4 regions of the Caballeronia sp. LjRoot34 genome follow, and region 2 is predicted to be linked to each of the others. Evidence: predicted binding sites of a transcription regulator. Region 2 holds the regulator's gene; each other region holds the start of a gene.
What was found. Region 2 encodes FliA, which starts transcription of late flagellar genes. Its sites were predicted from a motif close to CTAAAGTTTNNNNNNNNNNNGCCGNTA; they were not measured.

Region 1: fliD (flagellar filament capping protein FliD) is a predicted target of FliA. The motif match lies at 6,529-6,555, and genes of this name have one in related genera.
Region 3: motA (flagellar motor stator protein MotA) is a predicted target of FliA. The motif match lies at 4,162-4,188, and genes of this name have one in related genera.
Region 4: ACSQ36_RS39705 (flagellin) is a predicted target of FliA. The motif match lies at 6,005-6,031, and genes of this name have one in related genera.

What each region holds. Positions count from the first base shown of each region.
Region 1 covers NZ_CAXUSB020000003.1:1,681,007-1,688,963, reverse strand. Annotated here, with positions in the region: gene ACSQ36_RS38485 (methyl-accepting chemotaxis protein) at 1-131, opposite strand, end outside; gene ACSQ36_RS38480 (MFS transporter) at 741-2,033, shown strand; gene ACSQ36_RS38475 (LysR family transcriptional regulator) at 2,296-3,183, shown strand; partial or broken gene ACSQ36_RS38470 (ATP-binding protein) at 4,541-4,774, opposite strand; gene fliD (flagellar filament capping protein FliD) at 4,808-6,310, opposite strand; gene ACSQ36_RS38460 (3-hydroxyacyl-CoA dehydrogenase) at 7,003-7,953, opposite strand.
Region 2 covers NZ_CAXUSB020000001.1:4,206,790-4,214,746, forward strand. Annotated here, with positions in the region: gene fdrA (acyl-CoA synthetase FdrA) at 1-519, opposite strand, end outside; gene ACSQ36_RS18975 (DUF2877 domain-containing protein) at 657-1,544, opposite strand; gene ACSQ36_RS18980 (cysteine hydrolase family protein) at 1,561-2,229, opposite strand; gene ACSQ36_RS18985 (hypothetical protein) at 2,440-2,688, shown strand; gene flhF (flagellar biosynthesis protein FlhF) at 2,797-4,506, shown strand; gene ACSQ36_RS18995 (MinD/ParA family protein) at 4,499-5,431, shown strand; gene ACSQ36_RS19000 (RNA polymerase sigma factor FliA) at 5,462-6,193, shown strand; gene ACSQ36_RS19005 (diguanylate cyclase) at 6,225-7,316, opposite strand; gene ACSQ36_RS19010 (Rieske 2Fe-2S domain-containing protein) at 7,651-7,957, shown strand, end outside.
Region 3 covers NZ_CAXUSB020000001.1:190,031-197,987, reverse strand. Annotated here, with positions in the region: gene cheA (chemotaxis protein CheA) at 1-1,658, opposite strand, end outside; gene ACSQ36_RS00890 (response regulator) at 1,786-2,166, opposite strand; gene motB (flagellar motor protein MotB) at 2,233-3,222, opposite strand; gene motA (flagellar motor stator protein MotA) at 3,256-4,116, opposite strand; gene ACSQ36_RS00875 (glycosyltransferase family 4 protein) at 4,879-5,949, shown strand; gene ACSQ36_RS00870 (H-NS histone family protein) at 6,170-6,475, opposite strand; gene aqpZ (aquaporin Z) at 6,769-7,488, shown strand; gene ACSQ36_RS00860 (PXPV repeat protein) at 7,838-7,957, shown strand, end outside.
Region 4 covers NZ_CAXUSB020000003.1:1,961,572-1,969,528, reverse strand. Annotated here, with positions in the region: gene ACSQ36_RS39730 (zinc-dependent alcohol dehydrogenase family protein) at 1-326, opposite strand, end outside; gene ACSQ36_RS39725 (SDR family NAD(P)-dependent oxidoreductase) at 344-1,096, opposite strand; gene ACSQ36_RS39720 (LysR substrate-binding domain-containing protein) at 1,277-2,179, opposite strand; gene ACSQ36_RS39715 (ATP-binding protein) at 2,246-4,624, opposite strand; gene ACSQ36_RS39710 (response regulator transcription factor) at 4,745-5,449, opposite strand; gene ACSQ36_RS39705 (flagellin) at 6,110-6,967, shown strand; gene ACSQ36_RS39700 (FliM/FliN family flagellar motor switch protein) at 7,151-7,957, shown strand, end outside.

The DNA of each region.
Region 1 (7,957 bases), on a different contig from region 2:
TCGACAATACTCGTCAGTGCCCCGTTAATTTTTGACATGCCGACCAAGCCGACGATAGACACTACGCCGAGAAGAACAAGTAACGCGCCGAAGGCGACAAACAGGCGGGTCACAATTTTAAACTGGCTCATCAAAATGACCTTGTAGATTAAAATTTAAAGCACGCGATTTCTGATTTAGCGAACCAAACACCGATATTAAATTCTTTCAATTTGCTGTCTTGCAAGCCATTTAAACGGTGTTCTATAGATGTGCTTGCGTCGGCCTCCGTCGACATATCGTCGACTTTTGGAGGGCTCGCGTTCCAATGGAAAGAGCGTTCGGGTGCGCAATTGGATGCAAAGGACGGGCAGTCAGGCTGTCGAATCGTCAAAGCGTGCGCCTGTGCGATCCAGCATGCCTGCCGTTCGATCGCTTGCTATATGACGGTTGGCGGAAAAGCGCAAACTTCCCCTACTTATCGGCGGATAGCGGCCGATCTTTAGCGGTGGTTGGACCACCGCACAGACTGCATCAAAACGACGAGCTTTGAAAAATGCGAAAGACGCTCGTGCCTTGAATGTATAAAACTGGACGGTACGAAAACGTGCCGGGTAGTCGCGATACCGGTATAGACAGCGGACTGGCTGCGCCATCGCTCACGCCGTACGATCCGGGTTGAAGCCCGCTCGCTTCCTCACTTCGCGCCAGACGGTTGCTCCCCGAAAACACTCAACCGCCGCGCTGACCCGGACAGAATGATGGACAAACAAACGGCAAGCGCACGTTACAACAATCATCCGGAAGCGGAGGAGGAGTTCACCCACTGGCGGCGTAATCTCATCGTCTGCGTATTTGGATCATTCACGACCATCGTGGCCATGACGCTCATGTTGCCGTTCTTGCCACTTTACGTGGAGCAACTAGGCGTCAAGGATCACGCCGCGATAGTCCAGTGGTCCGGCGTCGCTTACGGTGCAACGTTTTTCACCGCCGCACTAACCGCGCCGCTTTGGGGACGGCTTGCCGATCTCTACGGCCGCAAGCCGATGCTGATCCGCGCCAGCCTCGGCATGGCCATCATCATGTCCTTGATGGGGATGGCCCATAACGTCTGGCAACTCGTTGGCCTCAGGCTTCTCGCAGGCTTGCTTGGCGGCTTTGCGTCGGGCTCCACCGTGCTGGTCGCCACCCAGACACCGAAAGACCGATGCGGCTGGGCACTCGGTGTCCTGTCTTCCGGCATCATGGCCGGCAATCTGGTCGGCCCGATTATTGGTGGATCACTGCCGCCGTTGATTGGAATACGGTCGACCTTTCTTGCCTCGGGCGCTCTTATTTTCATTACGTTCCTGGCGACCGTATTCTTCGTCAAGAACGAGCGTCACCCGGGCTTGAACAAGAAGGGGACGCGGCGTGGGAGCTGGGGTGAAATTGGAGACAAGCGGCCGACTGTCGCCATGCTGGTGACCGGCATGCTCCTGATGCTGGCAAACATGTCGATCGAGCCGATTATCACGGTCTACGTGGCGCAAATAGTCGATGTCCATCAGGTCACGTTTGTCGCGGGACTGGTGATGTCGGCGGCGGCATTGGGCAGCATTCTCTCGGCCTCGTACCTGGGCAAGCTCGCCGATCGCATAGGGCATTGGAACGTCATTATCGGCTGCCTCGCGGTGGCCGGCATCCTGCTGATCCCGCAAGCGTTTGTCACGCGGGGCTGGCAATTGGTGATTCTGCGATTCCTGATGGGTCTGGCGCTTGGCGGACTGCTGCCTTGCGTTGCCAGCGTGATCCGGCACAACGTACCGGCGTCGGTTGCAGGCAATATGCTCGGTTACTCGACGTCTGCCCAATATACCGGGCAGGTTGTCGGACCGCTTGCCGGCGGTTTCGTCGGAGGACATTTCGGTATGCGGGAAGTGTTTTTCGGCACCTCGGCGTTGATGATCGCGGGCGCGATTTATAACTGGATTCTCAGGGCAACCGTTGTCGACAAAGCCCCTGACTCATCGCTAAGCGGTGCGGTCGAGCAAGCCGCCAAGGACCGCTGATCACAGCGTTGATTAGCCTGGCAACCTCGGTCAACGAGTGTCCTGCGCTTCAGACCCCGAATCCACAGCGCGCCCTGAACCGGTCCCATGCCGGCGAACGCCTTGTTTGCCGGTTAGCTCATGCCCCGTGCCACAATCATGGCCAGCGCGCTTGTGAAACGCGTGTGCCTGACCTATTCCAACGCAACCTTCCGCGCCCGTCCTTCGGAGAAATTCGGACGTATCGGCGATATCGCTCGATCTTTAACCGTTTGAGGTCTGCATGGAGCTGCGACAACTCCGCTATTTCATTGCGGTGGCCGAAGAAATGAACATCACGCGCGCGGCCGATCGTCTGCACATGACACAGCCGCCGCTTAGCCGGCAGATCCAGCAGATAGAAGAACGTGTCGGGTTGCCGCTGTTCGAACACGGTTCGCGGCCTTTGCGCCTGACCGAAGCGGGGCGCGTTTTCTACGCGCAGGCAAAGCGCCTGATCGATGAAAGCGACGAGCTCGTCCCGCTCACACGCAGGCTTGCGCAACTGGCGGAACGCATTGTGATCGGCTTCGTGCCGTCTACTCTTTACGGTGCGCTGCCGCAGGTTATCCGCGCATTTCGCGAGGCCGCTCCGCAGATCGAATTGTCGCTGATCGAGATGTTTACGCTCGAACAACTCGGCGCATTAAAGGGCGGACGAATCGATGTCGGCTTTGGACGACTGCGTTTCGACGATGTGCAACTGACGCGCGAAGTACTCGTCGAGGAACGGATGATTGCCGCGCTGCCGGCAGATCATCCGTTAGCGGATGCTTCGGTGGAGTTGACGCTGGAGGATATGGCGCGCGAGACGCTGATTGTGTATCCGAGTTCGCCGCGTCCGAGTTATGCGGACCAGCAGTTATCGGCACTGCGCGATCATGCGCTTGAACCTGCCGCCGTACACGAAGTGCGGGAGTTGCAGACAGCGCTTGGGCTCGTTGCGGCGCGAGTGGGTGTGTCGCTTGTGCCGGAGAGCGTTGATGGTTTAAGGGTGCATGGCGTCGTCTACCGGCATCTGCCCGAACCGGGCCCCACGTCGCCGATCATCATGAGCCGCCGGCTTCAGGACGAAGGGCAAACCACGGCCCTCTTCTGTTCCATTGCGCGTGATTTGTTCCGTCGTGGATAGACTTTTGCGCGTTGCTGATCGAAGCGATGTTCGCTAGTGACTAGTGCGTCTGGCATGACCGGCACGTTAAAAAAAAGTCCCACCCGGGCGGGATGGGACTTAAGCACGACGAGGATCACCTTCGTCGCGGGACACACCCTCGGAAGGGTGATGCTAGTGTGTCTGGATTCGCGCCGAAAGGAAATAATGTCGGGGTTGATCTGACAACATTTAACGATCTGGGGGTGGAGTTTGGTCGCTAGGGGATGGGGGGTTGGGGTCGGGGTGGTCGGTTCTGGGGTTAGTGGTCAGGGTCAATGCTGGGTTGGTGCTTTCGGCGTTAGTGGTCGGGGTCTATGCCGGGTTGGTGCTTTCGGTGTTAGTGGTCGGGGTCTATGCCGGGTTGGTGCTTTCGGTGTTAGTGGTTTGCGAGAGTTGGATTTTCTCTTTATCACTATTAGCCACTGTGCGTGGCGGCACGTCATTTCTTTGTCCAAAGCGACAAAGAAACGAAGCAAAGAAAACGCTTTTAAACCACGCTACCCTAAGTGTCCACAGCGTGCAGTTTTCATTCATGGGTGCCCCAAAAGCACGGTGCTCGCCAGAGCCACGGATGTGTGAAACCCTCCTTCTCCGAACACCGATACCCACACGCTTCGCCACCAGTGATTGAACCTGCCCAAGGAGCACCCCGCGCTATCCGCGGACGACCAACCACCGAATTTGTACACACCTCGAACCACGTAGCCAACCCGCCAAGAAACGAAGCCGCAAAGATGCAGGTGGGCGTAACCGATGAAAATAGCTGTACAGAACGCGCAGCCAATTCACAGAAGCTGAAGCAGCAAACACAAACACGCATGAAGCTGTGGCCTATGAATACGGTCGCACAGACCAAGTAGCTAACCTGTCAAAAAACGCAGCCGTAAATATCTGTAAGGCCGTGCGGGTTCCTTAGCAATTGTGCTTGCCCGAGAGCGTACGGGGCGAAGCGTGTTCGTGTCAGGATTCGCGAGAAGGAGGGGTTCACACATCCTTCGCTCTGGCGAGCACCGTGCTTTTGGGGCACCTATGAATAGAAACTGCACGCTGTGGACACTTAGGGTAGCGTGGTTGAAAGCGTTTTCTTTGCTTCGTTTCTTTGTCGCTTTGGACAAAGAAATGACGTGCCGCCACGCACAGTGGCTAATAGTGATAAAGAGAAAATCCAACTCTCGCAGACCGCTAACACTGAAAGCACCAACCCGGCATTGACCCCGACCACTAACCCGGAACCCAACACCCCGAGACCCACCCCTAAGCCCATGCAAGCGCCCCACCGCTCGCGCAAATACCCGTAGAGAGCCTCCATTTGCCGATATCCGACTAACTTGGCCCGACCAAGCCCAAACCTGCCGGCGTGGCGGCCGCGGCTACCGTCCAGCCGATGAAACGACTCGAAGATACGTGTCCGCTCCGCAACCGGAATACCGGAGCCCTCGTCGTCCACGATCAGCACGAGCACGCCCGCCGGCCCCAAACATGCGCTCAGCGAAATGGTGCGCTGCGCGTAGCGGGTACTGTTGCGAATCAGGTTCAACAAGGCCCTTGCAACCAGCTCTTCGCCGCACAACGAACCGCCACTCATCGCGCGGCGCGTTCCTCGTCAACCCTTGTTTCCGGCCAGTGCGCCCGCACTGTTGGCCCCGCCGAACAATGCGGTCAGATAGTTCGCATTGCTACTCATCTGCGCCATCAGCGTGTTGAGTGCAGTGAACTGCGCGTTGTAGCTGTTCGTCAGTTGCGCAGCGAACGCGTCCAGCTTCGTGCCCTGGACCTTGATGTTCTCGAGGTCCTTGTTGAGCGACGTTGTCCTGATATCGAGCAGGCCATCTTTCTTGAGAAAGGTCGTGAGGGTCTTGTTCATCTCCGCACCGAGACCGGAGGTCGAATTGAACAACGCGTTGACCGTGCCGGGTTTGTTGGTCAGCGCGGCGTTCAGCGCGGTTTCGTCGATCTTCAACGTGCCGTCCTGTTGCAACACGATACCGATAGACCCCAGGTTCGCCATTCCCTTGGTCTCGCCCCCTGCCGTCGGAACGCCCTTGCTGATCACGGATGCAAGCGCATTCTTGACCGTGTTCATCATCGAGTCGCCGAGCAATGGTCCGCCTTGCGAGCCCTTGGGTTGCGACTTGTCGAAAGAAGTCAGCGACGCAGCCATGTTGACGAAGTTGTTATACGCCGTGACGAAGGCCTTGATCGAGGTCTGCTGGGCGGTCGGGTCGGAGGTGACGCTCAGCGTCTGGGTCGTGCCCACGGACTCGGAGGTCAGGTTGATCGACAGCCCCGCAATCGCCGATGTCACGCTGTTGCTCGGGCTGCTGACCTCCGTGCCGGCCACCGTCAGCAACGCGTCCTTGCCAGCCGCGGTTTGCTTCCAGTTCTCCGATGTCCCGATAGTCGTGTACGGCGCCACGGTCTTGGTCGGGTCCGAGGGGTCGACAGTCGAGGTGGACGAGCTGACGTTGAGCTTCGATAACCCGGTGTTGTCGCCCGAGCCAGCCGGCGTGACCTCCACCGAGATACCGTTGGCCACGCCCGTGGTGGACGAGTGCAGCACGAGATGCGCGCCGTCCGTACCGGTGATCACGGTCGCGCTCACGCCGGGATTGCCGGAGGCTGAATTGATCGCGGCTGCAATGCCGCTCAGCGTGTTATTCGACGAATCGATCTTGATCGAAACGTCCTTGCCGCCCACCGATAGTTTCAGCGTGCCGGTACCGAGCGTGTCCTTGGCGCCGAACGCACCCGAAGTGATACTTTGCGATGTCGCGATGTTGGTGACCTGGATCGCATAGCTGCCCGTCGTGGCGCCCTTGCCGGCGGTAGCGGTCAGGCCCTTGCCGTCGGCCTTGGCCGTGACAGCGGACAACGCAGTGCCGTCGGACAGCGACCCCAGTGAGCTCTGCAGCAGCGACAGGACCGATTTCAACGAACCGACAGCCGTCAGGAGGGAAGTGCTGGTCTTCTGTTTGGCCGAGTTGGTCGCATTCAATCCGGCAACCCGTGCGTTGACGATAGCTTCGACAAGCGCCGGAACGTCGGTATTCTTGCCCGTCGAGCCGTTGATTAGAGATTGTCCCGCGGACTTGATTGCGTCAGACATAAATAGTGGAACTCCCTTGTTAAACCCCGGGTTGGACTGATCAACAGCCAGCCTTCACACGCGATGGCACTTTTGTGACACGAGCCGGGAAAAAGCCGTTCAAGTCGTCGGTAGCCGGCTTTGAATTGCGGCTTTGATTCACTCATTCGCGTGTTGTGTCGCCGCGCAGCATGAGCGGCAGCGCATGCAACCCAATGTCACGATTAATTATCTATAGATTACGGTAAGCCGACTAAATACTTTAGGGAAGTTTTCAGTTTTTGTCGGAAAATTTCCGAATTCCGTGACTTGAGGGAGCGTCGAATCGGAACGGATTCAAAAGGGATAAGGGGAAGCCGCGCGCCTAGCCACCTTCATGCTGGCGACCGCATCGCGGCATCTCGCCCTGTTTCAGCCGGCGAGAAGACATTCAAAAGCGTGCGACGGATGTTCCTGGAGCGCGCGTTTAAGCACTCGACAGCACCTGCATCGAGCGTCTTTTCTACTCCAGGGAACCGATCATCATCGCGCCGTCGGCTCTTCCGCCAAGGCGTCCGCATGTCGCTGCTGTCGGCGCGGCAACGGTCGATCTCGGCGGCGGTGCTATCGAACCGGTAGGGGCGCTGCTCCTTCACATCCCGCAGCGCTCCCTCGCCAGGATGATTGTTGGCATCGACGATCAGTCAGGCTTCGATCATGGCTGTCTACCGCTATCAGCTCTTGTCGTCATCGGACTTCAATGTTGCGCGGCGATGCGCCAGCAAGGCCATCAGCCGCCGGTCACGCCAGCGGCTACGGCTTTCTATTTCATCGCTTGGCAACACGTCGCGGCGTTCGGCATCGAGTCTCGCGATGCTGTCAGGCGACCAGTCGAACGGCACGCTGTCCTTTGCAAAGGCGCGGTACATCGCGCCATAACGCGCGGCATAATCCGTCACGCCGCCGGGCGCGTTCAAGTCGATGGTTTCAAATGGCCCCATGAACGACCACCGCAGCCCGAGGCCGTCGCGCATCACGGTGTCAAGATCCGCGGCGCTTGCGTAGCCCCGTGCGTAGAGGCTCAATGCTTCGTCCAGAAGCACGCCTTGCAAGCGGTTCAGTAGAAAACCCGGGATCTCGCGCGCAACGGTCACGGGCTCCTGACCAGCCTCCTCGTAGAGCGCACGCGCACGGGCCAGCGCGTCCGGCGACGTCCACGGCGCCCCGCATAGCTCGACCAGCGGCACGAGCGAAGGTGGATTCACCGGGTGCGCCACAAGGCACCGCGCGCGGCCCTCCAGTGCTTCGGTGAACGTCGAGGCAGGCAGGCCGGAGGTCGAACTGGCCAGCAGCGTGTCGGGGCGCGTCAGCCTGTCCAGTTCGGCAAACAATGTGCGCTTGACCTCTACGATCTCCGCAATGTTCTCCTGCACCAGATCGACATCGCTCACCGCGTCCGCGAGCTGCTCATATGCTGTAACACGCGACACGATCCGCTCTTCCGGCTCGTCGACGAGTCCGTACTTGCCAAGGTCCGAGACACTGCTGCGGATAGACGGAATCGCGCCGTCGAGCATCGCGCGGTCGGCGTCGTGAAGCCTGACCTCGAAACCCGCACGCGCGAACACGATCGCCCACGCACGGCCTATCCGTCCCGATCCAATCACTGCAACGCGTCTGCTCATGGTG
Region 2 (7,957 bases):
CCCGCAATCGGGTCCCATCACCAGCAGGTTTTTCTCAGCCGCGAGGGTCTTGATGTCGCGCTCGTGAGCGAGGCTGACGTTATCGCTGAAAAGCATGACCGACATGCCCAGACGCAGCGCCTTGATCGCCTCGGCGGCGGCGTAATCGCCGGGAACGGAGATCAGGGCGAGATTCGATGCCGCCTCCTGTTCCACCGCCATTTCGAGGCTGGCAAGCGGTGGCGGACGCACGCCGTCGCCGCTTGACTCCTCCGGCTTGCTGTTCAAACGCTCTTCCGCGATAACGAGCGCACCGTCGCACGCCGCGATTTCCCCGCGCACCGCGATGACGAGATCGTTCGGGCCGGCTGTGCAGCCGTCGTCCAGAGCCGCGTCCCGCAATTGCGCGAGATTCGTGCTCGTTCCCATCACCACCGAAGCCTGCTCGATGCCGGCGAGTTTGGAGATGTGCGCGGATATCTGCATCAGGGAGACGGAGTCCTGATACATGTTCTTGAAGACCTTGGTTCTTATGCTCATTTCAGCTTCCGGTAATCGTTACACTTGCCTGGTCCAGATTCGGCCGAGTGTCCGCCTGGCGAACCCGGCGTTGCACGCGCCGGATGCCATCAATCTGATTAACTCGATAATGGTTTTCAACTAATCCGTATAAAGGATCAAATCATTTCTTTCTGCTCAACCTTTCCAAGCGCTTTTATTCCGTGCAGGAACCCTCCGAGACAATCCGCGCCAGATGACGAACCGAATTTCATGACATTGATTGCCGAAAGTTTCACATCCGCCGGGGGGCTTCCGTGAATCAGGACCGTCGTCAAATGGTCGATCGACTGTGAATAGTGCCCCTGCAACGCAAGCGCCAGATAATGCCGGCTGATACTGGTCGTCCGGTGAAGCTGGTTCTTTATTGCCGGACGCAATAGTTTCAAATGGGCGGATATGGCTTCCAGATGTTGCCACGGCCATAACGACGCCAGATAACCCAGCAGATAGTCGTCGCCGTCCGGCGTCAGCCCCGCTCCGTACCCAATCAGTTCCGAGACGCCGCTTTCCAATTCCGCCTTGGTGTCGCCGAGGTTCAGGCGCGGTATGCGCCCCCCTGGCGGCCAGCCCGGCAGCAATTGCAGGCTGCTGCGCACCTCGCGTTCCAGGCAGTACTCCAACAACTGGTTCGCCAGCAACGGATAAGCCGCCAGCAACGCGTTCGGCGAATGGCCGCCGGACCCCCGATCCGTTTCGGGCCGCCAGCACGGCGCCCGGCTCAGGTTCGCGCGCCAGAGTGTGCCGCGCAACTCGTTGTTCTCGAGTGTGATGGGCTGCCGGGAGTGCGCCTGATGGCGCCAATCCCAGCCTGGCGGTGTCGACAGCCTGATCGCCGTGGGCAGGTTCTGATAGCGCGGACTCAGCAAGGTCAGCAACTCGCCGCTCGCGGACGACATGTTCATTGCGTGCTGAAAGCAGCTGTGAACCCAGAACCGCAGCGTCTCGCGCGGCCCGTGCTCCGCCATATAGCCAACCGAGCACACGGTGAACGTCAGGAGTGCCATGGCTGCCCGGCCGGCTTCAGCCGCGCAAGCCGTCGACAACGGCCGCGGCGTCGCTGACCCAGCCGAAGATTGCGCCCTGCGCCTGGATCATCTCCAGCGCTGATTTCTGGAATGCCGGGAAATACGATCCGACGCAATCCGCCGGAATAATGCATTCGTAGCCGCGGTCATTCGCTTCGCGAACGGTCGTGGTCACGCAGACCTCAGTTGTCACCCCGCACACAATAAGCGTCTTGATTCCGTGGTTTTGCAGGACCAGTTGCAGGTCGGTTTCATAGAACGCGCCCTTGCCGGGTTTGTCGATGATAGGTTCGCCAAACGTTGGATACAGCTCGGGAATGATGTCGTGCCCTGCCTCGCCGCGAACCAGGATGCGGCCCATGGGGCCGTCTGTGCCAATGAAGGTCTTGCCGCCGCGCGTCAGTTTCGCCGGCGGGCAATCAGCCAGATCGGCACGATGGCCTTCGCGCGTATGAATGACCAGCAGCTTCGAATCACGCGCGGCCTTCAACACTTTCCCGCACGGGACAATCGCGGTGCGCACCAGGGAAACGTCATTTCCCAAGGCTTCGCCAAACCCTCCCGGTTCAACAAAATCCCGCTGCATGTCGATCATGACCAATGCAGTTGTTTGTGGATCGAACGGAAGCGGGAATGGTTGTGCGTGAAATAGTTTTTGAGCCATTTGAATATTCCTTGATTAATGTCAGGACGTGAAATGCTTGCTCTGCTATTGCAATTTATTTGAATTGTCCTTCGATTTATTATAGGTAGGTTCGCCCTGACGCACGATAGATATTTCACCGACTTAACTATTGTTCATCGATTTTCAGGCTTGATTAAAGTCGTTTCAAAAACTTAATAAAATCATTATCACGAACTGCCCGGCGCGGTGTTGCGCAATAATAAGGCGAAAGATGAAATAATCGTCTCGACCCCGCTGTGGAATAACATGGCGGGTAATAAAAAAATTAATGAAGTTTTTCGTCGCCATTTTTGCAAATATCAGGGCAATTGTCTGATGTTTGATCCGGCACGCATTTCCCCGATGCGGCCCGTGCGCTGCCCCCGTCATCGATCTCCCGAATTACCCCGCTTTCCCGGCTCTTATCAGCCGATGGCCCGCCAGCCGCCCTTGCAATAATTCATTCATGGCAGCCACCGTGCATGGGACCAGAGTAAGGCGCTCAAAACGTGACGCAACCGGTCAATCGCAACAGATCAACGTGAGCGCGAGCTCATCGGGGGGTAAATGAACATCCGCAAATTCATCGGTGCCACGAGTCGCGACGCGTTCCGGGTCGTCCGTGAGGCACTGGGCCCCGATGCGATCGTGTTGTCGAACCGGGTGACCGAAGACGGCAGCGTTGAGATCGTTGCGGTTGCGGACGGCGACCTCGCGCAGATCTCCCCGAAAGCTGCCGCCGAGCATCGCGAAATGAAGCTGAAGACGTTGGCCGGAAACCAATCACACGCGCAGTCACATTCGCAGTCCCACTCGAATTCGAACGGGGGTTCGAACCCGTACGCCAGCGGCGATGTCTTTTCGTCGGTGTTCGGCGCCAATCCCGAACCGCTGGATGACATGGAGCCTGAAGCGCAAGCAGATGACACGTCGTTCACGATGGCCGAATCGAATCCCTGGTTGATCGAGCATGCGCGCCGGGTGGCGCAGTCGGCCGCTGAAAGTGCGCCGCAACGCGCGCTGAGCGCATCGGCGGCAATTGCGAAGGGATTAGGCAGTCCTGTTTCCGTCACGTCGCAGGAATCCGCGCAAGCCCCTGGATGGACACGCGAAGCGGCGTACCTCGCCGCTCGCCGCGCGGAACAAAAAACCGCGCAAATACACGCCCAGATCCAGCCGCAAGTGCACACGTCCTCGGCCCAGGCCGCCAGTTCGATGCAGGAAGGCGCATTTGCGGGCTTGCCGGCATCGGCGGCGGCCGCTGTTACCGAAGCCATCCGCACCCGCATGGAGCAAGTCGTGAACGACACCGTCATGCATGAACTTTCGTCAATGCGCGGCATGATGGAAGAGCACTTCGCCGGCTTGCTGTGGGGCGATCGCCAGCGCCGCAGCCCGAATCACGCCGAGCTGACCAAGCGCCTGTTCGCCGCCGGTTTCTCCGCGCAACTGGTGCGCTTGATGATCGACAACATGCCGGAGATCGAACAAGCCGAAGCGTCGATGCAATGGGTTCAGCAAGTGCTCGAAAACAACCTGCCCGTCATGGACAGCGAAGAATCGATGATGAACCGCGGCGGCGTCTTCGCGCTGATGGGCCCGACGGGCGTGGGCAAGACCACCACCACCGCGAAGCTCGCCGCGCGCTGCGTGATGCGCTTCGGCGCCAGCAAGGTCGCGCTGCTCACCACCGACAGCTACCGGATCGGCGCACACGAACAACTGCGTATTTTCGGCAAGATCCTCGGGGTATCGGTGCATGCGGTGAAAGACGCAAGCGACCTGCAACTCGCGCTCTCCGAACTGCGCAACAAGCACATCGTACTGATAGATACGATCGGCATGAGCCAGCGTGACCGCACTGTCGCCGATCACATCTCGATGTTGTGCGGTGCCGGCCATCCGGTGCAGCGCCTGCTGCTGCTAAACGCAACCAGCCACGGCGATACGTTGAACGAAGTCGTGCAAGCCTACCAGAGCACGCCGGACCAGCCGCCGCTCGCGGGCTGCATCCTGACCAAGCTCGATGAAGCCACGAACCTGGGCGGCGTGCTGGACACCGTGATCCGCTACAAGCTGCCGGTGCATTACGTATCGACGGGTCAGAAGGTGCCGGAAAACCTGTACGTCGCGACCAAGCGCTTCCTGATCAAGAGCGCCTTCTGCATCCCGCGCGACGGCTCACCGTTCGTGCCGCAAGACGACGACGTGCCGCCGCTCCTGTCCGCGCTCTCCGCGCGCGCTTCCACTGAACTGCATGAGGTTCACTTTGGATAAGTTCGCGTCCGATCAGGCCGAAGGCTTGCGCCGTCTGCTGACACGCAACGGCTCCCGGGTCGTGGCAGTGTGCGGCGCCCCGGCGGGTGGATTGGGGGGGACCGGCAATACCTCGACGGTCGTCAACCTGGCTTCCGCCCTCGCCGCGCAAGGCAAGGATGTGCTGGTGATCGATGAGCGCCAGAACGCGTTGTCGGTGAGCCAGTTGGCGAAGGTGCCGCCCAACGGCGCGCTGGGCGCGGTCTTGTCCGGCAAGCGTTTTTTGCAGGACGCCGTCACGCGCACGCCGTTTGGCTTTTCGGTCATCGCCGCGCCTCGCGACGAACGCATCAGCCAGGACGCCGCGCATTGCCGGGTGTTGCTCGACGGACCCGCCGATATCGTCCTGATCGATACCCAGCTCGATCGCAGCGGCGCGCTGTCGAGCCTGGCCGTGCAAGCGCACGACTTCGTGATCGTGACCCGCGTGGCGCCGGTCGCGATCACCGAGGCGTACGCCTGCATCAAGCGTCTGCACTACGCGCATGCCATCGGACGGTTCCGGGTCATTGTGAATCACGTGAAGAACGGCGCCGATGCACAAATCGCCTTCGATAACCTCGCGGACGTCGCCAGCCGCTATCTCTCGGTGCAACTCATGCCGGCGGGTTGCGTGGCCGAAGATCCGCGCGTGACGCGAGCGCACGAGCTGTCGCGCTGCGCGGTGGAAGCTTTTCCGGCGACGGCCGCCGCCCGGGATTATCGGCAGATTGCCGCCGAATTGCAGTACTGGCCGATGCCACAAGCGTCGCAGTTTGAATGGCCCGTGCAGACCTTGTTTGCGGAAACGCAGCCTGGGTTGGAGTGCTCGATCAACTCCGGCGCGGCACGCCGCACCGAAACGCCATTGATGCAGCTTGCGATGAGCAGCCCCGCGTCCGTGTGATGCCGCAAGAGAAGGAACAAGGTGAACGCGATGTATAACGCCCAGGGAAAACTGTCACAGGCCGAGGTCCTGACCCGCTACGCACCGCTGGTGCGCCGGCTCGGCCTGCAGCTCGTGGCGAAAATGCCGGCCAGCGTCGATCTGGACGACCTGATCCAGGCCGGCATGATCGGCTTGCTGGATGCCGCGAGCCGCTATAAAGAAGATCAGGGCGCGCAGTTCGAGACCTACGCCAGCCAGCGCATTCGCGGCGCAATGCTCGACGAACTGCGTGCCAACGACTGGCTGCCGCGCAGCATGCGCAAGACCTCGCGCGAGGTGGAATCTGCGGTGCACAAGGTCGAGCAGCATCTCGGCCGGTCGGCGAGCGAACAGGAAGTGGCTGAGCACCTGAACATGCCGCTCGTCGAATACCAGTCCATGCTGCAGGATCTGCATGGCAGCCAGTTGATCTATTACGAAGACTTCGATCGTTCTTCCGATGACGAGCCGTTTCTCGACCGTTATTGCGTCGATAAAGCCGACCCGCTCTCCGCGCTGCTCGACGGCAGCTTGCGCTCGGCGCTCGTTGAGGCCATCGATAAATTGCCTGAACGCGAAAAGCTGCTGATGAGCCTGTATTACGAGAAGGGGCTGAATCTGCGCGAGATCGGCGCCGTGATGGAAGTCAGCGAATCGCGTGTGTGCCAGTTGCACAGTCAGGCCGTCGCGCGGCTGCGGGCGAAGTTGCGGGAACAGGCATGGTCGGGCGTGGAGGCTTGACGTCCAGCCGCTGAAGGCCGGTGAACGCAGATCAGGTTTCGAAATCCGCGCTTTCGGCGAACACCGTCTGACCTTTGCCGAGCGCCTTGGCGCGATACATCGCGCGATCGGCGGCGCGCATCAGCACGGCAATATCCCTGTAGCCGGGGCTCAGGTCCGGCGAAATCAGGCAAGCACCAATACTCGCCGATAGATTCACCACCCGGTCCTGCACTGACGTCATTTCCGCCAGCACCGCGTGTACGCCGTTTGCCACCGTTTGCACGGCATGGTTACCGGTCACATGCCTCGCCAGTACGACGAATTCATCGCCGCCGAGCCGCGCGACTGTATCGGTGGCTCTTACCCTTCTTGCCAGCAGCGCCGCGAAAGTTTGCAGCACGACGTCGCCGACTTCGTGGCCGTAGGTATCGTTGACTTCCTTGAAGCCGTCGAGATCGATCAGCAGCAGCCCGGTTGCGCCTTCCTGTCCCGTCGATATCGCCATCACCGCCCGGCCGATGGTCTGTTCCAGCATGTAGCGGTTGCTCAACCCCGTGAGCGGGTCGGTGCCGGCCTTGAGCGCGAGGTCACGGTTCGCGCTGCCAAGGCGGCCGATCAGCACCGCAAGATAGACCGACGCCCCGAGCGCGCTCAAGCCGATCCCCAGCGCCGCGGACCGGTTGATCATCCACCAGGGCTGCAAGACGGACAACGCGACGATTCCCACCAGCGCCGTTCCACACGACAACGCCAGCGCGCGCTTGCCGTAGCGCCCGCCCGCACCGATCAGGAAGAGAAAGACGGCCCACAGCATGGGCAATGTGAGCGCCCCGCCCGCGCCGAGAACCACGGCGAGCAGTGCCTGGTCAGCGACGGTCGTGAATGCGAGCCGCAGAGTCGACTGCCGCTGCATTTGGCTGATGATTAGGCGGGTCGCGACGCCGTAGATCAGATAAAGCGCGAGTGCATGGAAACTGGCGATAGCGGCGGGCGTTGGAACGGACCACGCCAGCGCGCCGTACACGGCCGTTGCGAGGCCGCCCAGTATGACTCGTAGCGTCGCCTGCTCTTTTTCCGGATCGAGATAGGGCAACCACACGTAACCACGTTGCCGATGGAACGGGTCATTCACCTGCCCCATTCTGAGTCTCCCTGATGACAATTCCCGAAGTGCTGATCGATGCCGCGTTTTCTGCAGTGACTGCGTAGTGCAGAATTGCAATCGTACTGCGTCGTTGAAAAGTGGCTGAAAAGAGCGCGATTCGGCGAAATTCGTGGCGGATTAATGCTGAGTTCGCGTGATCGATATCGAACGAAATAGTACGCATTCGGCGCGCCAGGGCGTTTTGGCGGCTTGCGTTTCCCCGTGGGTTGTTTTCGAATTGTTGTTTGAATCGATGTTTGAATCGATGTTTACTACGTAGGTTTTTTGATGCCCGATGCAACCCTTTGAATCTGCTTGTTCCACTGGCGGCATGAATGCTGCCGATGACGCCCTCGCCGCGCCCAATGCCGCGTTGCTCGGCGAATGGCTGCCTGTGTGTAATAGCGCCGATGTGCCCGCCGGGGAATCGCGAGGGTTTGTGGTGGCGGGCGAACGGCTGGTGGTCTGGCGCAACGCGTCGGAGGCTGACGTTCCGGCAACGCAGCCCGATATGTTTACCGATGCCCACGTCTGGCGCGATCTCTGTCCGCATCGCGGGGCGCAGTTGTCGTTGGGCTCGGTGACGGGCGGGGTGCTTGCATGCCCTTATCACGGCTGGCGCTACGACGCCGACGGCC
Region 3 (7,957 bases), 4.0 Mb from region 2:
CCCGGCATGAAAATCAGTTGCCAGACTTCGTCGTCGGACATTTGCTCGCTGACCTGCATGCCTTGCTTGAGCGCCTTCGCCAAAATCTTGTCGCGGCGCAGGCCGGCGCCGTCATCGCTGACTTCGATCACAATGTTGCCGCCGTGATGCGCCGCCGACAGCACCAGTTGTCCCGTCGCCGCTTTACCCGCTGTACGCCGCGCTTCCACGGTTTCGATGCCATGGTCGAGCGAGTTGCGCACCAGGTGCGTCAGCGGATCGATGATGCGTTCGATCAGGCTCTTGTCCAGCTCGGTCGCCTGGCCGAACGTGACGAGTTCCACTTCCTTGCCGAGCTTCGCGGCGAGATCGCGCACGAGGCGCGGGAAGCGGCTGAAGACGTAGTCCATCGGCATCATGCGGATGGACATCACCGCTTCCTGCAGATCGCGCGCATTGCGTTCGAGCTGCGCCATGCCGTTGAACAGGCGGTCGTGCAATGCCGGGTCGAAGGTACTCGTGGTTTCGGCCAGCATTGCCTGCGTGATCACCAGTTCGCCGACGAGGTTGATCAGTTGATCGACCTTCTCCACGCCCACGCGGATGGAGCTGCCTTCCGCAGCGGCGGGCGCGGCTGCCGCGCGCGTTTTCTTGTCGCCCTCGGGTGCTTTCGGCGCTTCGGGCGCTTCTGTCACCGCAGCGATTGCAGGTGTCTTGTTGCGGGACTCGGCGGCGACCGCCACCGGTTCCGTCTTCTCAGATGCGGGTGCTTCAGTTGCCACCTCATTCAACTTTTCCAGATCTTCCTGCTCTGCAGCAGCTTGCGACCCACTAGCAGGCGCCGCGTCCGCTGCATTGCCGCGGCTGACCGCGATCTGCGCTTCATCGATCACGAAACAGCACACGGCGACGATATCGTCGGCGGACACATCCGAGTCGAGCCACAACGTCAAATCGCTGCCCGACTTCTTTTCTCCGACAACATTCCCCAGGTTTCCAAGCTCCTCAGTCAGCAGAGCCTGGTCCTTCTCCCCTACCCCCCGCAATGTAATTTTCAGGTGAGGACCGTCTTGCCCGGCATCATGGCTTGCGTCCGGCGTCGCCGGAAATTCTGCCCACTCGCCGTCTTCCTCGACCGCCTCATTCGCTTGCTCGACCACATGCGGCGGCGGCTCGTTCGGCCCGAGCGCCAGCGCGACTTGCGCGAGATCCTGGGCAATTGCGGCGGCTTCGGCGAACGACGGCTCCGGCTGCGCAACTTCAGCGGCGGCGATTACACCGTCAGCCGGATCGTTATCCCGCAGGTATTCGAGCTTCGCGCAGATCGCCTTGGCGGCCGCTGCGTCCGGCTCAGCACTGGCGCGATATGCGTTGAGCTGATCCGACAGCACGTCCTTGGTTTCGAGGAACGTATCGATCATGTCGCGACGCAGGACCAGCTCGTTATTGCGCGCCCGGTCGAGCAACGACTCAAGGATGTGCGTCGTCTCGGTCAGCGCCGAAAAACCGAACGTGGCCGCGCCGCCCTTGATGGAATGCGCCGCGCGAAAAATCGCGCCGAGATCCTCGGGATCGGGATTCGCCAGATCCAGCGCGAGCAGCAACCGCTCCATATCCGCGAGCAATTCGTCGGCTTCGTCGAAGAATGTTTGATAGAACTGCGTAATGTCGAGTGTCATGCCTGGGTCACCACCGGATGCCTTGTCTGTCGTCGCTATGCGCGTCGTAAAAGCTAATGTGTTCTTCGTACCTGATGCTTAAGGACTAATGCTTCGTGCGTCGTGCTTCATGCAAAAAACGGTTGCTTCAGTTCGGGTGTTCTGCTCCCGACAGCGTGGCGACCAGTTCGGTCAGCATGTCGGGATCAAACGGTTTTTCCATCCAGCCCGTCGCGCCCACTGCGCGCGCCGATGCTTTGAACGGCTCGCCCGACTCGGTCGTCAGCACGAGGATCGGCGTGTTCGCATACGCGCGATGTCCGCGCAATTTCCCGATGAGTTCCAGGCCGCTCATGGCCGGCATGTTCTGGTCGGTGATCACGAGATCGAACTGTTCGGCGAGCGCTGCTTCGTAGGCCTCTGCGCCATCCATGGCCAACACCACGCGATACCCCGCCGCGACAAACGTCGCCGAGAGGATTTGCCGCATGGCAGCCGAGTCGTCGATAGCCAGAATGTTCTTGATCATGATGTGTGCCGCCCTCTGTCCGATGTTCTTGTCGTGCTCTCGTGAGCGTGTCTCATGGTGCTGCCGTCATGGTGTCGCTTTCATGGCCGGCAATGCCGGCGCCAGTGAGCCGAGGTTGGGCTTGACGTCAACCGGGCCGGCGGGGCCGCCCGCGCTACTGGTAATCGTGGTCGCCGGCATGTCCTCGCGCGTCATGGACGCTTCCGACTTGTGGTTCAACACAAGGATGCTGATGCGCCGGTTCTCGGGATCGAAAGGATCCTGCTTGTTCAGGTTCTGCGTCGACGCCAGTCCAAGCACCCGTAACACCTTCGACTCGTCCATGCCGCCCGAGATCAGCTCGCGCCGCGACGCATTCGCGCGATCCGCCGACAGCTCCCAGTTGCTGTAACCCTTTTCGCCGCCCGCGTATTGCGTGGCGTCGGTGTGTCCCTGCACCACGATCCGGTTCGGCACGTCGTTCAGCGCCTTGCCGATCTCGCGCAGGATGTCGCGCATGTAGGGCTCCACGTTGTTGCTGGAGAGCGCGAACATCGGGCGCTTCTGGGTATCGACGATCTCGATTCGCAGACCCTGTTGCGTCGAATCAATCCGGATCTGCTGCCTGAACTGGCGCAACACCGGGTTCGCTTCGATCGCGGACATCAGCTTGACCTGCAGGTCGTGCAAACGGGCCTGGTCGCGCCGCTCGAGTTCGCCCTGCGCGGCCCTCAACGTCTGCTCGTCGAGCCGGTCCACGCGCCGCGTACCGTCGCTCATGCGAGTCGTGCCCGGCTCGGGGCTTGAAATATCGCGCCCGCCGCCGTCGATGATGCTGGAGTCCATGCCGGTACGCTGCCCGCCCATGATCGCGTTCTTGAGCGGCATGTTGAAATACTCGGCAATCCCCTGGCGCTGCGTCGGCGACACCGCGCTCAGCAGCCACATCAACAGGAAGAACGCCATCATCGCCGTCATGAAGTCGGCGTAAGCCAGCTTCCAGGCGCCGCCGTAGTGCGGCTTCTTGTTCGATATGACGCGCTTGATGAAAATTGGACGATCTTTGTTGTTCGACATGGCTGGCTCCGGGCGCTCGGTCGCGAAAGGCGGTTACTTCGCCTTCACGCGGCGCACGTGTTCTTCCAGTTCGGAGAACGACGGACGCTCGGTGGAGAAGAGCACTTTGCGGCCGAACTCCACCGCGATAGCCGGTGCGTAGCCGTTCAGGCTCGCCAGGATCGTCACCTTGATGCACTGGAACATCTTCGTCGACTCCGCCACGCGCTGTTCCGCGACGCTCGCGAGCGGGCCGATCAATCCATAGGAAAGCAAGATGCCGAGGAACGTCCCGACCAGCGCCTGCGCGATCATCTCGCCAAGGATGGCCGGAGGCTGGTCGGCGGACGCCATGGTGTGGACCACGCCCATCACGGCCGCGACAATACCGAACGCGGGCATCGCGTCGCCTACCTTGTGCAGCGCCTGCGCCGGGCCGTCGCCTTCCGCGTGATGGGTCTCGATCTCCTCGTCCATGAGGCTCTCGATCTCGAACGCGTTCATGTTGCCGCCGACCATCAGGCGCAAATAGTCAGTAAGGAATTCGACGATATGGCGATCCGCCAGGATCTTCGGGTACTGGCCGAAGATCGGGCTTTTAGCCGGGTCGTCGATATCGGACTCCAGCGTCAGCGTGCCCTCCTTGCGTGCTTTTGCGAGCAGCACGTAGAGCAGCGCCATCAACTCCATGTATACGTCCTTGTTGTACTTCGAACCCTTGAAGAGTGTCGGGATCACACGCAGCGTGGCTTTGATCGTCTTCATGCCGTTGCCGAGGATGAACGCGCCCAGGCCGGCGCCCGCGATCATCAGGATTTCAACGGGCTGGACCAATGCGCCAAGGTGACCGCCTTCCAGCGCATAACCGCCGAAAACGGACAACAGCGTCACTAGTGTTCCGATGAAAATCAGCACAATTGAACCCTCATGGTTGCATCGGCGAAACCGCCGTTAAGTGGTTTACGGCAAGTAGCTGGAAAACTTTGAAGGGAAATCGCGGATGGGGACGGCGTGGGCGAGCCTCAGGGATCGTCTTTATTGGCGGCGCGTCGAAACCTGTAAGGTGGTCGGCTGGTGCGCCGGTGCGGTTGCCTTGTTCGCCTGCGGGTGCATTGCGAGCGAGAAATCGGGCAAAAATTCCGATTTTTAGCTTACGAACCGGTAACAGGTTGTAAGCAAGCATTAGTCCGATTGAAATGGACGAATGCGTTTTCCGGGCCGGCCGCCTTGTCGTCTGATTAACGGCGGACCCTGGTAAATCTTCACGCGACGCACATTTGTTTGACGGGTGAGGGATGGCACCGCCCGCCGGCGAGGTACAACCGGCGTGACTGCACGGTGGCACACGCCTTGCTGCATCTGGCGTCCTGGGCAATGCATCTTGCACCGCGCAATTTAATGATGGCCGCGCAATCGCTTGCCGTATAAGGGCGTCGGCAATACGTCGAGCTTCGTAACGGCCGGTGTGTCGGCCTGTAACAAGGTTAAGCGTTTGAAAAATGACTCGTTGATACGGAGAGTCATCTTGATAATGGGTCGTAAGGGATAACCCGATTCATCCGGGTCTTATTTTCAGGGGCGGCAGCATTGGCGCTGGCCCGTCCGCAAGGCTTCACCGGTTTTCGTTTCGTTTTGGAGACTGCGCGTCGAAGCCCACACGAACAGGAGAGTCACGTTATGCGTATCGCACAAATTGCACCGCTGCACGAAGCGGTCCCCCCGAAGTTCTACGGCGGCACTGAGCGCGTCGTGTCGTATCTGACCGACGCGCTGGTTGATCTCGGCCATGACGTGACGCTGTTCGCAAGCGGCGACTCGCAGACCAAGGCGAAGCTGGAAGCCGCCTGGCCGCGCGCGTTGCGCCTTGATCCGTCCATCCGCGACTGGAATGCTCCGCACGCGCTGCTGCTGGAGAACGTACGGCGCCGGGCGCATGAATTCGACGTGCTGCACTTCCACCTCGACTACATGCCGTTCTCGCTGTTCTCGCAAATGGACACGCCGTTTTTGACCACCCTCCATGGCCGGCTGGATCTGCCCGAACTGCAACCGGTGTTCAGCGCGTTTCCTGATGCATCGGTCATCTCGATCTCTGATTCACAACGCGTACCGCTTCCACAAGCAGGGTGGCTCAACACGATCTATCACGGACTGCCGGAAAAGCTGCTGACGCCGCAGACGCACAAGAAGCCGGAATACCTCGCGTTCCTGGGTCGTATCTGCCCGGAAAAGCGCGCCGATCTCGCCATCAAGATCGCCGCTCAAAGCGGTCTGCCGCTGAAGATCGCCGCCAAGGTGGACAAGGTCGACCAGGAATACTTCAAGAGCACGATCGAGCCGTTGCTGGCGGAGTCGAAGGCTAGCGTGGAATTCGTCGGCGAGATCAACGAGCAGCAAAAGCCGGAGTTCCTGTCGGGTGCCAAGGCGTTGCTGTTCCCGATCGACTGGTCAGAGCCGTTCGGCTTGGTAATGATCGAGGCCATGGCGTGCGGTACGCCGGTGATCGCGTTCAATCGCGGTTCGGTGCCGGAAGTGATCGACCACGGCGTGACGGGCTTCATTTGCGAGGACGTGCAGGGTGCGGTCGGCGCACTTCAGCGCCTGGGCGAACTCTCACGTACCGAAATTCGTGCGCAGTTCGAACGCCGCTTCAGTGCAAAGACCATGGCGCTGAACTATGTCGAAAGCTATACCGCGTTGTTGCAGGCAGCCAAGCGCCCGGTATTGCGCCGAGTGGCGATCGGCTAAATTCCGGCTAACTCCGTCAGTCGCCCGGAGACCGGGCGACGCTCGGAAAAGCCTGGAATTGCGGCGCCCGCGTGACTGGAAACGATGGTTGCATCGTTATCCAGCGGTTTATCGCAAAGCACAAAAAATCCGCCTTTTTGGGCGGATTTTTTTGTGCTCATTCGTGCCAGCATTTACTTCTATTTTTGTCTGCACTATTCGATGCGCCCACCGCACTCCTTTAAGAGTGCGCCTGACTAATCAGGAAGCGCTCGCGATTCTTTCCCGCGATCCATTTCGGCGGTTTGCCGCGGCCGCTCCATGTGCTGCCGGACTTGGGATCCTGATAGATCGGCGGCAGCGGCTCCTTCTTGGGTGGCCGGCCTCGCCGGACCACCGACAATCCCAGGTCCTGGGCTGTGAGCCCGTATTCCACGATCTTGCGTCTGATATCCACCAGTACTGCTTCCAGCTCTGCGCGGCGTACCTCCTCCGCCTGTTCCTGAAGCTTGGCGATCTGCGCCTTGAGCTCGGTGTATTGCGACATTTCCCAATCCTTCTAATAGCCTGCGATTATTGAGAAGCGTAACGGCATCGATTAAAAGATGCAACGTTTGAACATCCAATTGCGAAAAATCCTAATGCAAATGAGAAGAATCTTGAAACTATAGGGCATTCCTAATAAGAGATCCCTTAGTTCCCGATGATTTAACAATTGTTGACAACTAGTCCCGAGACTCGGATTACACTGCTTACCCGCCGTGGTCGTCCGTACCAATACTCGTGATCACAAGCGTCGGGTTTGTTTCAGTTTTTTATATATTTTTAGGACTACGAATCATGCGATTAGGACAGCGCCTCGGCGCAGAAATGTTTGGTACGTTCTGGCTCGTGCTGGGCGGCTGCGGCAGCGCAGTGCTGGCCGCGGGTTACCCTCAACTTGGTATCGGCTTCGCGGGCGTAGCGCTTGCGTTCGGCCTGACGGTGCTCACCATGGCCTACGCCATCGGCCACATTTCGGGTTGCCACTTGAACCCGGCGGTGAGCGTCGGTTTGACGGTTGCAGGACGCTTCCCGGTCCGCGATCTGGTTCCGTACATTGCGGCCCAAGTGGTGGGTGGCGTGATCGGCGCGTACGTGTTGTCGGTGATCGCCAGCGGCGCGCCGGGTTTCGACCTGGTTGCCAGCGGCTTTGCCACCAACGGTTACGGCGACCACTCGCCCGGTCATTACACAATGATCGCAGCGCTCGTGTGTGAAGTCGTGATGACGTTCTTCTTCCTGTTCGTCATCCTGGGTGCCACCGATAGCCGCGCACCTGCCGGGTTTGCGCCAATCGCCATTGGCCTGTGCCTGACACTGATCCACCTGATCTCGATTCCGGTCACTAATACGTCGGTTAACCCGGCGCGTTCCACGGGCCCGGCGTTGTTCGTGGGCGGTGCAGCGTTGGACCAGTTGTGGCTGTTCTGGGTAGCTCCGATCATTGGCGCCATCATCGCGGGCGTAGTTTATCCGTTGCTGACCGGTGCGAAGAACCGGGCGCTTGCTGCAGCGTGAATTAAAAACGGTGAAAACCGATAAAAAGCCGGGCACTGAACGCCCGGCTTTTTATTGTGCAATTCGTTTTTATTGCGTCGATACAGCAGATCAATATGAATAATCCGCGACAAATGTAATGGCGGCTTACGGCCCGAGAGTGTTTTAAACGTCAATTTACTTATGCGAGGCGGGGAAATCATCCGACAAAGAATAGCTGAAAGGGCGTTGCGGACATTTACTCTGCAGACGAACCCGGACTTGAAACTTTCGCGACACTTTCATTCGCTAACAACTCGTCGATACTCGTAAGACAGCCATTGCGTAGATTGGAGTCATGCGACACGCGTCGCCCTAAAAGGAGAACACCATGAAACGCATCGTCACTCATTTGCTGGTTGCTGCCGGTCTGGCAATGGACGCTGTCGGCGCCGCGCAGGCGCACACGGATCTCTCTATTGGGCTGTCGCTGGGCGTGCCCGGCTATGTG
Region 4 (7,957 bases), on a different contig from region 2:
TGCATCGGCGCATTCACCAACTCGCCATACAGGCCATATTCCGCGAAAGAGAAGGCAGGAATCACACTCACCGGATCCCCAACCGCAACGTTGGTAACGCCCTCGCCCACCGATTCGACCACGCCGGCCGCTTCGTATCCCAAAGCCGCTGGGAAACGCGGCTCGATGACATACTGACCGGTTCGGTACATGACCTCGGCGCGATTGATACCAATGGCCTTGACGCGGATCTGGACCTCGTGTGCCTTCGGTGCCGATACCTCGACATCGTCAATCTGAAGCACTTCAGGACCGCCGACACGATGAAAACGGATCGCTCTGGACATAGTGGTTCGTCTCCCGTTCAGAATGAGTAGCGGCGCATACCGCCGTCTACGAGCAACACCGTGCCGGTAATGTAGCGGGCGCGGGGCGAGACGAGAAACGTCACCGCATTGGCGACGTCCTGCGGTTCACCAAAGTCTCCCAGTGCAATCTCGCGCTCGGCGAACTTGCGGCGCTCATCTCCGGGATAAAGCCGGCGGATCTGCGCAGTATCGATCAAGCCCGGTTGCACACAGTTGACCGTGACGCCGTACTGCCCCAGTTGCTCGGAAAGCCCCTTGGCCCATACGACCAGCCCTGCCTTGGCCACCATCGCGGCGTTAACCACCTCGGGTTCGAGATTGCCCGAGAGGTTAAGGATCGAGCCGCTACGACGCTCGATGAATTGCGGCAGCAACTTCTGCGTCAACTGGCGATGACGATCGAAATTCAGCGTCATGCCTTCGACCCATTGTTCCTCGGGCGCGTCGATGTCCATGGGTCTGCTGCCGCCCGCGTTGTTGACCAGGATATCGACATGACCCAACCGGGACATCGCCGCGGCGGCAATACGCTCCGGCGCATCGGCAGCCATAAAGTCCTGAAGCAGGACTTCGGGCTTGACGCCCCCGGCCTCGACAATTTCATGACTCAAGCTCGCGAGCAACGCTTCATTGCGAGCCGTGGCCAATATTTTCACGCCTTCGGCGGCAAGTGTTTTGGCAATTGCCCGGCCGAGGCCCTGGCTTGCGCCTGTTACGAGCGCGGTCTTACCGTTAAGTTGCAGATCCATCGTGGCACTCCTTCATCGAATCGAGACGGGATGACCAGCTCGGGCGATCCACTCATGCAATCAACTCATGCAGGAGTCACCCGAGGCCGGCATCTGACGATGAAGTACTGTAGACCGTGGATTGCTTACGATATACGGCTGTAGCCGTTACTGATTGTTATTGAAATGATAACAATCAATTCAGGCAGGATATTGACGCCCTATTAGTTCGGATAACCAATCGATAAACACCCGGACCTTGGTTGGCAGATGCGTTCTGCTCGGATACATGATCGAGACCGGCTTCGGAACGGTAGCCACGTTCTGCAGGACCTCGATCAACTGACCTGAACTGATATAGGGCTGAAGGGACGGCCGAAGCCCCTGCAGCAAACCGAAACCTGTCAGACCGCACGACAGGAACGCTTCGGAGTCGTCGGTCTGGATGCCGCTGTCGAGTTTCAATGTGACGCTTTCCCCGCCAGGACAGAACGCCCATTCCATCACCCTGCGATTACGTCCGCTGAAAAAATTCACCGCCTTGTGCCTGCGAAGATCGTCGAGCGTGTGCGGTACGCCGTGGCGGGAAAGATAGGCCGGCGAGCCGCACGTGACCATTGGGATCGCGCCTATTTTGCGTGCCACGATACTGGAATCCTTGTGCTCACCGAGCCGTACGGCACAATCGACACCGCCGCTGATCAGATCGACCGGGTGGTCACTCGCGCCGAGCACGAGATCGATTTGGGGGTACTTCTGCTGAAATGCCGGCAAGGCGGGGATGATGATCGCCTTGGCCAGGGTCACGGCTACGTCAAAGCGCAGACGTCCCTTCGGTAGAACCCTCTGCTGGGAAAAGCTCGCGAAAGTATCATTGACGCTTGCCAGAACCTCAAGGCAACGCTTGTAGAACTCCTCTCCCTCGGCCGTCGTGCTGACTTTGCGGGTGCTGCGATTAAGCAACCTGATCCCTAGTTCCTGTTCGAGTTGCTGGACCGCCTTCGAAACGGCGGGACGATGCAATTGCAACGCTTGCGCCGCGTGCGTAAAGCTGCCCCCTTCAACGATGTGTACGTAAACCTGCATCGTTTGCAGACGATCCATATCGGCCCCCGATTGACTATGACGAGCGATCTTCGCACACTCGGCCCCGGGGAGGCCGCGCCGGACTCATAGGCATGGAACGGCCTCGCTTGCAACGATTCCTGCGTCGGGTTCCACCCCAAACACGCCAGCGGTGAATGCCGGCAGCACGATACGAAACTCCGTGCCCATCCCCGATTCACTCGTCACGCTCAAAGATCCGCCATGTCGCTGGATAACGGCCTTGACGAATGCCAAGCCGAGTCCCAGGCCGTCTGCGACATCGCGATGGGTCTCCACCTGAAAAAACGGCTCGAATATTCGCGTCATGGCTTCGCCCGAGATGCCGATTCCCTCGTCGATCACATACAGTTCGAACGAGGCTGGCCCTGCCCTGGATATCCCGATCCGAATCGATGTATGTGACGGAGAATACTTGACAGCGTTGTCCAGCACGTTGACCACCGCCCGGATCAACATGTCGCTGCTGGCCATCACGAGCGTGTCGGCAATCTGCCCAATCGGTCCGATCAACTGGACTGACTTGCGCTCCGCCGTCGACCAGACCTGATCCATCGCTTCAACGGCCACGTCGTAAAGTGTAATAGGCGAAAACGCGTCCCGGTCAAGCTGCTCAGCACGCGACAGCTGCATGAAATCTTTCGCCACCCGCAGCGAATAATCGGCTTGCCGGCGTAGATCGGCCAGGAATTGCTGATCGCTTTGCGGCACGCTTTCCTGACTTTCCGCCGCGCGTTCTTCGATGAGCGCCAGCATGGTTGTCAGCGGACTACGCAGATCGTGCGCGACGTGCCTTAACATCAACCGGTCATGCATCACGCCGTCCTTGACGTCTGAAATGTCGACGAGGCAAATCAAACGGAGCACGCGCTCTTCCGCAGCGGCCGGACTGAACGACATGTACGGTACGCATAGCAGTATGTGTTCACGGCCATCCAGATCGACCTCGTGACTGGTCGATTCCGTCGCCACGGAATACTCGCTGACCAATCGCTCGATTCTCAGCATCGGCGACGCAACCGGATTGGGCGAGCCGGATCCGGCGGACGAATCCCACCCGGCCATCAACGCGGCCGCTTTCGCATTGCAGACCGTCACGCGGTCATTCACCGCGAGAAAAACGGGACACGGCAGGCGGTTGATCAGGTTCACGTACATCTTCTGCCACGACCGGATCTCGCGCATGGCGGTTTTGACATCGTTGAGCGAATCGCCGGTTTCCAGACCCGAGATCCAGTCCGACGCAGCGGGCTCCGTCGCGCCGATCGCTGTCGAGATCGCGCGTAATTTGCGGATCTCGCGCCGCAACACGTCGACCATCCTGGCAAGCCGATCCCACGCGTGGAACGCATAAATCAGCACGCAAACGATTGGCAAAAGGCCGATACTTAAGCAATAGTGGAACAGAGCGAGCAGCCCGATCGGGATGGCGAACAGCAGCGCGCCCCAGGCAACAGCCGCGGCATGCATTCGCCGGCCCTGAGTGAAGCTGCAGATCAGCACCATGACCAACGCCATGGCGACGTAAAACGGTACCGCTACAATCCCCGGCACTTCGCGGGCCAGGTTCCCGCTGACAAGGGATTCAGCAATCAACGCGTCGAGTTGCGCGCGCGACACGGTCTGCGCGTCAAGTGACGACGTCTGGAAGACGCCTTGGCCGCGCCAGACAGAATGACCGACGAACACAATCTTACCGGCAAGGCTCGACGAGGGAATCCGGCCCCGCACTACATCGGCATAGGAATATTGCGGAATGTCCGACATCCCCCGCAGCATCAGCAACACGGCGTTCGTCATGTGTTGGCTGACCGACTGGGCATAAGGTCGCAGATAACTTTCCAGCATGCCGGACGGCAAGACCTCGCCGCCTACCCGGACCGCTTCCAAAGCGATGTGCTGCTCCAGGGTCGAACCGTTGGCGTGATTCGGAATGAAGCCGCTCACGACGCCGTAATGGCCCATCGTCACTTCGCCGTGACCCACCGCTGCCGCGTTCTTCTTCAGTTCCGCCTGCAATGGCGTTTTAAGATCAATGCCTACCCCATCCGTTCCCGCCGACGCCAGCAATACGACCCTGCCGTGTTTCGCCATCGCGTCTGTCAGGTCGATGGTGTCCGTGCGCGGCGTGATCATCAGATCCAGCGCGACGCTACCCGCATCGTGCAATCGGGTGATCAGTGGTGCGTAGGAATCAGCCAGGCCCGCGGCGCCGATCTCTCGCATCGAGGGTTCGTCAATGTTGACGACCACGACTTTGTTCGACACGGGATGAGCGAACAAGCGCGTGACGGTATCGAACAAAACCCGGTCAAGCGCGCCGGACATCGTGGCGCCGCCGGGATACCAGCTCAGGGCGGCGAGCACCAGCATCACTGCGGTGAAGACAATTTTGCGGATCCGCCGTTTGGACGAACCGCTGGTGGAAAATCGCGTGAGGGCCATAACGGTACCGCGTAATTGGTGGCTGATTGGTGAGCGACGTTCGTGCGAAACGAGATGGGAGATGCTTTTTCCCGCGATGCCAACGACGCGCCGGCGGCCGGCGTGTCATTGGCTAAAGGATCAGATTGTTCGCACGCGCTCCAGCCTGTAACCGAAACTGTAGACGGTCGAGATCACAAGGCCGTTCCTTGAACACAACCCGAGTACATTGCGCAGCTTGCTGATATAGGTGGCCAGTGACGCATCGTATTTCCTGTCAATGGCTCCCCAGATTTGCTTGATGAGTGCGTCTTTTGTGACGATGCGCCCCAGATTGTGGAAGAGCTGCAGCGCAAGATCGAATTCCCGCACTGACAGGGCTATGTCGCGGGTCCCGCTGGCCTCGTCAATCTGCACGCTACGCGCTTCGACATCGAACGTGTAGTTCCCCACCCTCATCTGTTTGAGCCGATCGGCGTCGGGGTAGTATTTGCGTGCCTGAGCGTTGACGCGTGCCACCAGCTCGCGTTCCCGGGCCGGCTTGACGAGATAGTCGTCCGCCCCGCAGTTCAGGCCATGAACAATATCCTCCTCGCCGTCATGCTGGGTCAGCACAATAACCGGCAAGGTGTTCGACAGTGTTTTTCTGGTCCACCGCAGAACGCCGATGCCTGACGTGCCGGGTACATCCCAGTCGAGCACGAGCATGTCCAGGGGTTCGGACCGGATCAAGTCGATAAAACTGTCGCCGTCGTGCCGGATAACACTGTCGTGGCCGGCTGCCTTGAGCCAGGTCGCCACGGTCTGGGCCTGTCCGACCGAGTCTTCGAGTACGCCAATGCGCATGACTCTCCCAATGTAGTCGCGTGATGCGTTAAATAAATCGGAAAACGAAAAATAGGGACGGACTGTGCGGAGCACAGTGTCCTGGCAGAAATTCTGCAACCACGCTGAATACGGGGATTCGTGTTTAAAGAAGTAGCGATAACGACGCAGCCGGATATGGGGACGTATCCGGCGAGCGAAGTCGCATCCGCACGGCTGACCACGTGCGCAGCACAACGTTGGACTCTGCCCGCACGCTTGCGAGCCTTTTCTGCTTATTTTTCTGTTTGTTCATGAATCACACCCCGGTTCGCCCGAACCGCAATGCTTGCCGGTGAGCGAATCTTTGATATTTGGTCTGTTACTCGTCGCCGCATCACTTCCGCGGCGCTCATTTTTCTGTCGTCCTCTCAGGACGCATAGTGACTGCGCATGTCGCACGCCATGCTCTCGGAATCATCGCAGCGACCGCCAGACTCTACACAAGCAAAATGAAATATACATTACATAATAATTACATGCTTGAATTGGCGGCAACTATTCGTGGCAACAAACAGGGTCTGTCGTCACGCGCATTTAATGTTTTCCTCCCGAGGGTCGTTCTGTGAAGGCGTCGTCATCTTTACTTTCGCATCAGGCGGCAATCCTTTTCCCGACAGACCTTCAAGGAGTCACCCGCTCATGTTGAGCCTTCACACGAACTCGGCTTCCCTGTCCATCCAGAACACTCTGGCGAATACGCGCTCGGCGCTGGACACTTCGATGACCCGCCTCGGCACGGGCTATCGCATCAACTCGGCAAAGGACGACGCCGCCGGCCTGCAGATCGCTACACGGCTCGCCGCACAGACACGCGGCATGGCCGTCGCGATGCAGAACACGCAAAATGGCATGTCCATGCTGCAAACGGCCGATGGCGCGTTCAATGAAACCGGCAACATCCTGCTGCGAATGAAGGACCTGGCCACGCAGGCCGCCGATGCCTCGTCGACCGCCAAGGACAAGGACGCGATGCAGGCCGAATTCGACGCGCTCGGCGCCGAACTCGCGAACATCATGACGAACACGGCCTACGGCGGTGAAAAGCTGCTGGATGAAACTGGCAAGCTGAGCGATGCGATGACGTTCCAGATCGGCGCAGGCTCCGCGGAAACGATGGAAGTGAACGTAGGCGATTTGCTGACGGCGCTCGCCGAAAGCTTTGGGGAAGTCAGTGCGAACTATGGCGCCCCCGGCAACGCAGGCACGGAACTGGCCGACGGCGCAAACGCGATGATTGACACCATCAACGATGCGCTCGAGGCCGTCGGCGAGATGCGCTCGGCACTCGGCGCGTCGCAAAACCGCCTCGAGCACATCAATAACAACCTTGCGAATATGTCGAGCAATACGACCGACGCGCAAGGCCGCATCATGGACGTCGACTATGCGGCTGAAAGCGCCAACATGACCTCGAAGCAGATCCTCATGCAGGCAAGCACGTCGATGCTCAAGCAAAGCGGCAGCATGAGCCAGATGGTTCTGTCGCTCCTCCAATAACGTCTTTACGGCGTTACTGAACAGGGCTGATCCTCCCCGCGCGGATCGGCCCTGTTCTTGTGTCTTCTCGCGAATGCCTGTCGAGGCCACTCCCCCTTTTTTAGATTTTGTTAAGACTCTTCGCGCGTCCACGGCGCGACCCTGAGAATCACGGCTTCGTCGAGTTCATCGAGAAGCCCATCCGTGTCGAGATCAAATCAACTTTCCATCGGATCTTTCACATCCAGCCAACCGGTTGTGCTGGACCCGTGCACGCTCGGCAGGCCATTTCACCTGCTCGATGATTTCAATGGCCGCCTGGGCAGGCAAGTCGACCGTGTCCTGAGCAGCCGCTTCAACCGGCGGCGGGGCGCGGCATTCACTGTCAGCGGCGTGAGCACTGCGTCTTGCGCTGCACCGTCCGGCGCAGCGGTCTGGCGTGGTATTGAATTGCCGACCGGAGGCGTCGCCGTCAAGATCGCGAGGCGCATGCTGCTCGCGATGCTCGATTGCCACTACGGCAACAAAGGCTCGACGCTATTCGACGATGCCACCCCGGAGACCGAAACCGAACATCGCTTCGGCGCATTGATCAGCACGGCGCTGCTCGATGCGTTGATCACGTGCATCGAGCCGTCGCCCGACCTGACGCTGCTGACCAAGCCGGTAGCTCCGCCCGAGCGCGGCCGCCGTGTGATCCGCGTCGAGATACGGGAGCCGGCTCTCGGCCTCGCCGATGCGCTCGAATTCACGCTCGACGATGCCTGGCTAAGCCGGCTGTTCGCGAGCGTCGCACCGGCGCGCGCTTCTGCGTCGCCGGCTTCATCGTTTAACGCGATGCGTCATTCACCCCTCGCCGAACGCATCCCCATCACGGTAAGCGTGCGCATGCTGTCTCGCGACCTGCGGCTCGACGAACTGTTCAATCTGGCGCCAGGCGACATTCTTCCGGTGCGTGTTTCCGACACAGCGGAAGTGCTCGTGGAAGGATCGCGTCTATACCGGGCTGTG